DNA from 2 places in the Streptomyces sp. NPDC002795 genome. Region 1 is predicted to be linked to the other one. Evidence: riboswitches for the same ligand, from Rfam matches in the RefSeq annotation. Region 1 holds a riboswitch; the other holds the start of a gene.

Region 1 (4,195 bases):
TGGACGAAAACATCCGCACCACCGTCGACCGCGATGAAGCCGTACCCCTTCTCCGCGTTGAACCACTTGACGGTGCCCTGAGCCATGCCTAACTCCCCTATTACTGGCCCTTGCGCAGGACCGCACTTCGCGGACCCGGGTCAGACCTCACGCCCCACGGGATATGGGGGTGTGCGCCGGAACGCGTCGACCGCGGCTGAATGTATCTGCCCGACTGCCGTCTGCAACAGGTCAATCGGACGAGAATTCTGGGCACGCCAGATCGGGGAAACCGGGCCAACTCACCGGATCCCAGGGCAAGTCGGGCCGCGTAAATGCCGTAAAAGGCCCGAAAGGGCAGAGCACTTTGGCTACTTCTTGTCGGGCCTCGGGCGAGAACTCATATGCGCCCGTCATGCACCGCACAGGGAAAGGCAGCAGCTTCCCCAACTGTACCGCGCTCAACCATGCAGAATTGCCCCCTCCGCTTCTCTTGCGGAGGGGGCAATTCAGGTAACTCCGGGTGGAACTACAAAGGATCAGCCGCCGGCGACGGCCGGAATGATCGAGACGCCGGCGCCGTCCGGCGTCGCCGTCCCGAGGCCCTGCTCGAAGCGGACGTCGTCGTCGTTCACGTAGACGTTCACGAAGCGGCGCAGCTTGCCCTGGTCGTCGAGGACGCGGGCGGCGATGCCGGTGTGGTTCTTCTCGAGGTCGGCGATGACATCGGCCAGGGTGGCGCCCTCGGCGGCCACCTCGGACTTTCCGCCGGTGTAGGTGCGCAGGATGGTGGGGATACGAACGTTGACGCTCATGGCGGTAACTCCTGTTGCTACAAGTGTCGGTCGGACTCAGAGGTCGGCGGCGAGGCCGGCCTCGCGGAACGCGTCCAGGCTCGGCCGGATGGTGGCCGTGGCCTGCGAGGAATCGGCAACCGCGTCCAGCGTCTTGAGCCCGTCACCGGTGTTCAGTACGACGGTGGTGAGCGACGGGTCGATGAGGCCCGCCTCGATGAGCTTCTTCGTGACGCCCAGCGTGACACCGCCCGCCGTCTCGGCGAAGATGCCCTCCGTCTGCGCGAGCAGCTTGATCGCGTCGACGACCTGCTCGTCGTTGACGTCCTCCACGGCGCCGCCGGTGCGGCGCGCGATGTCGAGGACGTACGGGCCGTCGGCCGGGTTGCCGATGGCGAGGGACTTGGCGATCGTCGTCGGCTTCTGCGGGCGGACCACGTCGTGGCCGCCCTTGTAGGCGACGGAGACCGGGGAGCAGCCCTCGGCCTGGGCGCCGAAGAGCTTGTAGGGCTTGTCCTCGACGAGGCCGAGCTTGATCAGCTCCTTCAGGCCCTTGTCGATCTTCGTGAACTGCGAGCCGGACGCGATCGGGATGACCAGCTGGTCCGGGAGCTGCCAGCCGAGCTGCTCGCAGATCTCGTACGCGAGCGTCTTGGAGCCCTCGCCGTAGTACGGGCGGAGGTTGACGTTGACGAAGCCCCAGCCCTCGCCCAGCGGGTCGCCGATGAGCTCGGAGCAGAAGCGGTTCACGTCGTCGTAGTTGCCCTCGATGGCGACGAGGTCACCGCCGTAGACACCGGCCATGACGACCTTGCCCTGCTCCAGGTCGTGCGGGATGAACACGCAGGACCGGAAGCCGGCACGGGCGGCGGCGGCGCCGACGGCGCCGGCCAGGTTGCCGGTGGAGGAGCAGGAGAGCGTGGTGAAGCCGAAGGCGCGGGCGGCCTCGATGGCCTGCGCGACGACGCGGTCCTTGAAGGAGTGCGTCGGGTTTCCGGAGTCGTCCTTGACGAACAACTTGCCCTCGGCGACGCCCAGTTCACGGCCCAGGTTGTCGGCCTTGACGAGCTTGGTCCAGCCGGGGTTCAGGTTCGGCTTCTCGGCGACGTCGGCCGGGACGGGCAGCAGCGGGGCGTAGCGCCAGATGTTGGCGGGACCGGACTCGATCTGCTTGCGGAGCGCCTCGGGGTCACCGACAGGCAGCTCGTACGCGACTTCGAGCGGTCCGAAACACTCGGCGCAGGCGAAGACGGGGCCGAGCGGGACGACGGCGCCGCACTCGCGACAAGAGAGGCCGGAAGCCGGACCGAGATCAACGGTCTTCGCGGTCGTTTCGGTGGCGACAGTCTGTACAGCCATGAGAGGCGAGGCCCTTTCTCCTCATCTTCCTCGCGGCGCATCTCGCCACGAGACGGATTTGGCACCTTCACTAGCCGGGAGCCTCGCGGGCGCACTGCGGTGTGCGGACGAGACCGGCTGGAGGGTTGCCGGGGCTTCAACGGGCCGTATCCCTCTGCCCCTCTGGATGAGCGGTATTCGATTGTGTGGATTCAGTTGTGTACTGCAGGCGACCCCCGACATGCGATGGTCACCGGCCTTGTTCAAGACTGTAACCGAAGGCCCGGGCTCGTGAGACAGGGGTCCGAACCGCGAGATGGATCACATATGGATCCTTAGGGAAGGAACCCAGACCGTGCTGGAAGAGGTCGAGCGCTGGCTGAACAGGCGCTCCTGGTCCGTGACCGAGCACCCCTTGCACCGGCTGGTCGCCGCCAAGCACGCGTCGGGGCAGACGGTGAGTGTCGTGCTGCCCGCGCTGAACGAGGAGGAGACGGTCGGCGAGATCGTCTCCGAGATCCGGCGGACGCTGATGACGGAGGCGGTGCCGCTCGTCGACGAGCTCGTGGTGATCGACTCCGGCTCCACCGACCGCACCTCCGAGGTCGCGGCGGCGGCCGGGGCGCGCGTCGTGCACCGGGACGCGGTCCTGCCGCGGATACCGGTCCGGCCCGGCAAGGGCGAGGTGCTGTGGCGCTCCCTGTTCGTCACGTCCGGTGACATCGTGTGCTTCGTCGACGCCGATCTGCGTGAGTTCTCCGCGGACTTCGTCTCCGGGATCGTCGGCCCGCTGCTCACCGAGCCGGGCGTGGACTTCGTGAAGGCGATGTACGACCGTCCGCTGGCCGGGACCGCCGGGCAGGGCGGCCGGGTGACGGAGCTGATGGCGCGGCCGATACTCAATCTGCACTGGCCCCAACTGGCCGGATTCGTCCAGCCGTTGGGCGGCGAGTACGCGGCCCGGCGCTCGCTGCTCGAACGTCTCCCGTTCCCCGTCGGATACGGCGTGGAGCTCGGCCTGCTCGTGGACGCGCTGCACACCGTGGGCCTCGACGCGCTCGCCCAGGTCGACGTCGGCGTGCGCAAGCACCGGCACCAGGACGGGCAGGCGCTGGGCCGGATGGCGGCGGCGATCTACCGCACCGCCCAGCTCCGTCTCGCGCGCGGGCACCTGATCAGGCCGGTGCTCACACAGTTCGAGCGCGGCGAGGACGGCTTCGAACCGCACACCCACCCGGTGGACACGGAGGAGCGCCCGCCGATGATCGAGATCGGTGAGTACGCGGAGCGCCGCGTGGCGTAAACGCCCCATAATCGTATGTTTGCCTAGATTGCCCTTTATGCTGCTCAGACATCTCAAGGGCAAGGCGGCCTGCGCCGTCACAGCCGCCCTCGCCGCCTGCCTGACGGGCCTGGCACCGGCTCCCGCCTCCGCGGACGTGGTCTCCCCCTTCGCCAAGCGCTACGACGAATCGATCTACGGCGACTTCAAGACCATCGGCAACACGGTCATGGGCTGCCCGACGGACGACGCGAACATGGCCGCGCGCTGCGCCGTCGCCGCGAACGGCGAGGGGAGGGACAACAACAACACCTTTGTCATGCAGCGGATCAACACCGCGGGGACGACGGACGGCTACGGCTCCAGCACCGGCCAGGTCTCCGTCCCGCCCGGCGCCGAGGTCGCCTACGCCCGCCTCTTCTACGGCGGCAACGACGGCACGTTCAAGGGGCCGAGCGGGGCCCAGCTGAAGCGCTGCGACATCTCCGGCGCCGATGTGGACCCCTCGCCCGGCGACCCGCTGGACGCGACCCCCGTGGTCGGCGTGAACGGCGCGGCCCCGGCCAAGGTCTCCCCCGAGAACCTGGTCCAGGACCCCGCCTCCACCAACGGCCCGCACTTCTACACGGGCGAGGCCGACGTGACGAGCCTCTTCAGCGGGGTCACCGGCACGGGCACCCCGGTGCCGGTCTCGGTCGGCGACATCTGGGCGCCCACCGGCAAGGGCTGCGTGGGCGGCTGGTCGATGACGGTCGTCTACAAGTACGACAGCCCGAACGAGACCTACGCGCCGGACCGCCGC
Region 2 (4,195 bases), on a different contig from region 1:
GTCCTGGTCGCGATCGCGGTCTACCCGTTCATCGAGTCCTGGGTCACCGGCGACAAGCGCGAGCACCACATCCTGGACCGCCCGCGCAACGTCCCGACGCGTACGGCCTTCGGCGTCGCGTGGACCACCTGGTACATGGTGCTGCTCATCGGTGGCGGCAACGACCTCTGGGCCACGCACTTCCACCTGTCGATCAATGCGATCACCTGGTTCGTCCGGATCGCGTTCTTCGTCGGGCCGGTCGTCGCCTTCATCGTCACCAAGCGGATCTGCCTCGGCCTCCAGCGTCGCGACAAGGACAAGGTGCTGCACGGACGCGAGTCCGGCATCATCAAGCGCCTGCCGCACGGTGAGTTCATCGAGGTGCACGAGCCGCTCGACCAGGAGGCGCTGCACACGCTCACGGCGCACGAGCAGTACGCGCCGGCCGAGATCGGCCCGTCGGTCGACGAGAACGGTGTCGAGCGCAAGGTCACGCGGCTGCAGAAGCTGCGGACCAAGCTCTCGCGCGGTTACTACGGGGAGAACAACCAGATCCCGAAGCCGACCGCCGAGGAGTACAAGGAGATCACCAGCGGCCACGGCCACCACTGATCTCTGATCCGTCGCTGTAAGCCACCGCGGGAGCCCTCGTCCATTGCCTGGACGGGGGCTCTTTGCGGTCCAGGGACCTGGATAGGGTAGGGCCGCAGCACCTTTCAACCCACAGATGCACACGGGAGCGGCCATGAGCGCTTTGAACCCCGCTGGAGGCGACACCGCGGCGGGCCGTTCCTGGCCCGCCGTCCTGAACGGCCTGCTGGAAGGCCGCGACCAGAGCGCCGACGACACCGCGTGGGCGATGGACCGCATCATGCGGGGCGAGGCGACCGACGCGCAGATCGCCGGGTTCGCGGTGGCGCTGCGCGCCAAGGGCGAGACCGTGCAGGAGATCTCCGGTCTCGTACGCGGCATGTACGAGCACGCCAACGTGATCGAGGTGCCCGGCGAGACCGTCGACATCGTCGGTACGGGCGGGGACGGCGCGAAGACGGTCAACATCTCCACGATGTCGGCGATCGTCATCGCGGGGACCGGCGCCAAGGTCGTCAAGCACGGCAACCGCGCGGCCTCCTCGGCCTCGGGCTCCTCCGACGTACTGGAGAAGCTCGGCGTCAATCTCGACCTGTCGCCGAAGCGGGTGCCCGAGGTCGCCGAGGAAGCCGGCATCACGTTCTGCTTCGCCATCAAGTTCCACCCCGCGCTGCGTTACGCAGGCGCCGCGCGCGGCCAGCTCGGCATCCGTACCGTCTTCAACCTGCTGGGCCCGCTGACCAACCCGGCCAAGGTGAGGGCGCAGGCCGTCGGCGTCGCCGATGCCCGGATGGCGCCGATCGTGGCCGGGGTCTTCGCCGAGCGCGGCAACTCGTCCCTGGTGTTCCGCGGCGACGACGGGCTCGACGAGCTGACCACCACCGGGACTTCGCGCGTGTGGGTGGTGCGCGACGGCGCCGTGCGCGAGGAGTCCTTCGACCCGCGCGACGTCGGCATCGGCGTCGTGCCCATCGAGGCGCTGCGCGGCGGCGACCCCTCGTACAACGCGGAGGTCGCGCTGCGCCTCCTCGACGGCGAGCAGGGGCCCGTGCGCGACGCGGTGCTGCTGAACGCGGCGGCGGCCCTGGTGGCCGTGCGGCCCGGCGAGGGCACGCTCGTCGAGCAGATCCGGGCCGGCATGGACCGGGCCGCCGAGTCGATCGACTCCGGCGCGGCGAAGGCCGCCCTGGAGCGGTGGGTGGCGGCCAGCAACCGGTAGCCACGTACGTGGTGTGACGCAGGGCGCAGTCCAGATTTTGGACTGCGCCCTTGCCATGTCGGAGACGTGTGGCAGGATGCTTTTCAAGGTCATGAGTGACAGCGCTGTGATTATTCACTGCAGAAGGCCCCAGCCCGCTGTCCGGCAACCCTCCGTCCGTGGCGGGGTGCCCTGGGTGAAGACCAGGTCGTACGCAGCAAGGCGTATGGCAAGCGCGGACCCCTCGCAACCCTGGGGTCCTGGTCCTCAAGGGAGCAGTCTCGTGAGCAAGCGAATGCGATAGGGCGTATCGGCCCCGCCTCCGCGTACCCGTTCCATCTTCTTTCCATGCTGTAGAGCTCTGTCCCGTCGCGCTCCCGCATGGTCAATTCGCTTACCTCGCCAGGGAGTTCACGCATGTCTGTTTCCGTCGACGCCGCCGCCTGTACCGAGACCATCGCCCCGCTGGCCGTCCTCGGCCGGGACGTCACCGTGCCGCTCGTCACCGGTGGCGAGGTCACGTACGCCGCCCTCGACTACGCGGCCAGCGCGCCCGCCCTGCAGCGGGTGTGGGACGACGTCGCCGCCTACGCGCCGTACTACGGGAGCGTGCACCGCGGCGCCGGGTACCTGTCGCAGCTGTCCACCGACCTGTTCGAGAACTCCCGGGTCGCCGTCGCCGAGTTCCTCGGCTGCCGCGAGGACGACCAGGTCGTCTTCACCCGGTCGACCACCGACTCGCTCAACCTGCTCGCCGCCGCGCTGCCCGCCGACTGCGAGGTGTTCGTCTTCGAGACCGAGCACCACGCCTCGCTGCTGCCGTGGCGCGACGCGCGGGTCACGTACCTCAACGCCCCTCGTACGCCCGGCGAGGCCGTCGCCACCCTGGAGCGTGCCCTCGCCGACCGTGACCCGTACGGCCCCGCCCTCGTCTGTGTCACCGGTGCCTCCAACGTCACCGGTGAGCTCTGGCCGGTGCGCGAGCTCGCGGCGGCCGCTCACGCGCACGGTGCCCGCATCGTGCTCGACGCCGCGCAGCTCGCGCCCCATCACCCGGTCTCCGTCCAGGAGTTGGACGTCGACTGGGTCGCCTTCTCCGGGCACAAGCTGTACGCCCCGTTCGGCTCCGGTGTGCTCGCGGGCCGCTCCGACTGGCTGACGCGGGCCGAGCCGTACCTCGCGGGCGGCGGCGCGTCCAAGAAGGTCGCGCGGCGCGCGGACGGCGGCGTGGACGTCGAGTGGCACGCCACCGCCGCCCGCCACGAGGCCGGTTCGCCGAACGTCATCGGTGTGTACTCCATCGCCTCCGCCTGCAAGGCGCTGACCGAGGCCGGGTTCGACCAGCTCGTCGCCCGCGAGCAGCACCTGATCCGCGAGGTCCAGGAGGGGCTCGCCGAGGTGCCCGAGGTGAAGGTGCTGTCGCTGTTCGGGGACGACGCGCCGCGCGTGGGCGTGCTGTCGTTCGTCGTCGACGGCTGGAACTCCTCGCACTTCGCCGCCGCGCTCTCCGCCGAGTACGGCATCGGGGTGCGCGACGGCCTGTTCTGCGCCCACCCGCTGGTGCGCACGCTGCTCGGCTCCGACCCGCAGCAGCAGGGCGAGTGCGGCGCGCCGGAGGCCGCGCCGGGCGAGAAGTCGCTCAACGCCATCCGCGTCAGCTTCGGCGCCGGGACGCCCGACGAGCACGTGGAGCGGTTCGTGTCCGCCGTGAAGGAGCTCGTGCGGGAGGGCGCGCGCTGGAACTACCGCACGGAGGACGGGCGCTGCGTGCCGGACACCACCAACGTCTGAGGCGATGACCGAGGCAGCCGGCTGCCCAGCAGGATCATGCGCAGGGCCCGCTCGGTGGCGTCCGTGAGGAACTCGCCGCCCCGGCCCAGCGCTTCGGCGAGCGTCACCGGGGCGGGCAGGATCGAGCTGTAGGCGTCGACGCCGGTGGCCGTCACCGTGTGCGCGCCCTCTCCGATGGTGCCCGCGAGGGCGAGCACCGGGCGCCCGAACCGCTTGGCGCGGCGGGCCACTTCGGCGGGGACCTTGCCGCGCGGTGTCTGGTGGTCGAGGGCGCCCTCGGCGGTGACGACCAGGTCGGCGCGGGCCAGGCGGGCGTCGAGGTCGAGGTGGTCGAGGAGGACGTCGAAGCGGGGGAGGAGCTGGGCGCCGAGTGCGGCGAGGCCGGCGCCGAGCCCGCCGGAGGCGCCGGTGCCCCGGCCGGTGAACAGGTCGGTACGTACGTCCAGATCGCGTGTCAGGACGTGCGCCCAGTGCTCCAGGCCGGCCGCCAGCTGTTCGACCTGCGTGGGCGTCGCGCCCTTCTGCGGGCCGAAGACGCGGGCGACGCCGCGTTCGCCGCACAGCACGTTGAACGGATTGCACGCCACCCGGATCTCGGTGTCCTTCAGACGGGGATCGAGGCCGGCCGGGTCG

Evidence for each region. Region 1 has a riboswitch for S-adenosylmethionine ahead of thrC (threonine synthase). Riboswitches for the same ligand answer to the same signal wherever they lie in the genome.
Region 2: it holds a riboswitch for S-adenosylmethionine, as region 1 does, so the genes downstream of both, ACFYWS_RS26960 (aminotransferase class V-fold PLP-dependent enzyme) here and thrC (threonine synthase) in region 1, are expected to answer to the same signal.

The regions. Positions count from the first base shown of each region.
Region 1 is NZ_JBIAQB010000002.1:870,155-874,349, forward strand. Features, by position in the region: gene ACFYWS_RS08640 (cold-shock protein) at 1-86, opposite strand, end outside; gene ACFYWS_RS08645 (MoaD/ThiS family protein) at 519-794, opposite strand; gene thrC (threonine synthase) at 831-2,132, opposite strand; SAM riboswitch class I at 2,151-2,305, opposite strand; gene ACFYWS_RS08655 (glucosyl-3-phosphoglycerate synthase) at 2,467-3,414, shown strand; gene ACFYWS_RS08660 (hypothetical protein) at 3,452-4,195, shown strand, end outside.
Region 2 is NZ_JBIAQB010000009.1:159,762-163,956, forward strand. Features, by position in the region: gene ACFYWS_RS26950 (cytochrome bc complex cytochrome b subunit) at 1-594, shown strand, start outside; gene trpD (anthranilate phosphoribosyltransferase) at 728-1,792, shown strand; SAM riboswitch class IV at 1,880-2,013, shown strand; gene ACFYWS_RS26960 (aminotransferase class V-fold PLP-dependent enzyme) at 2,189-3,562, shown strand; gene ACFYWS_RS26965 (glycerate kinase) at 3,514-4,195, opposite strand, start outside.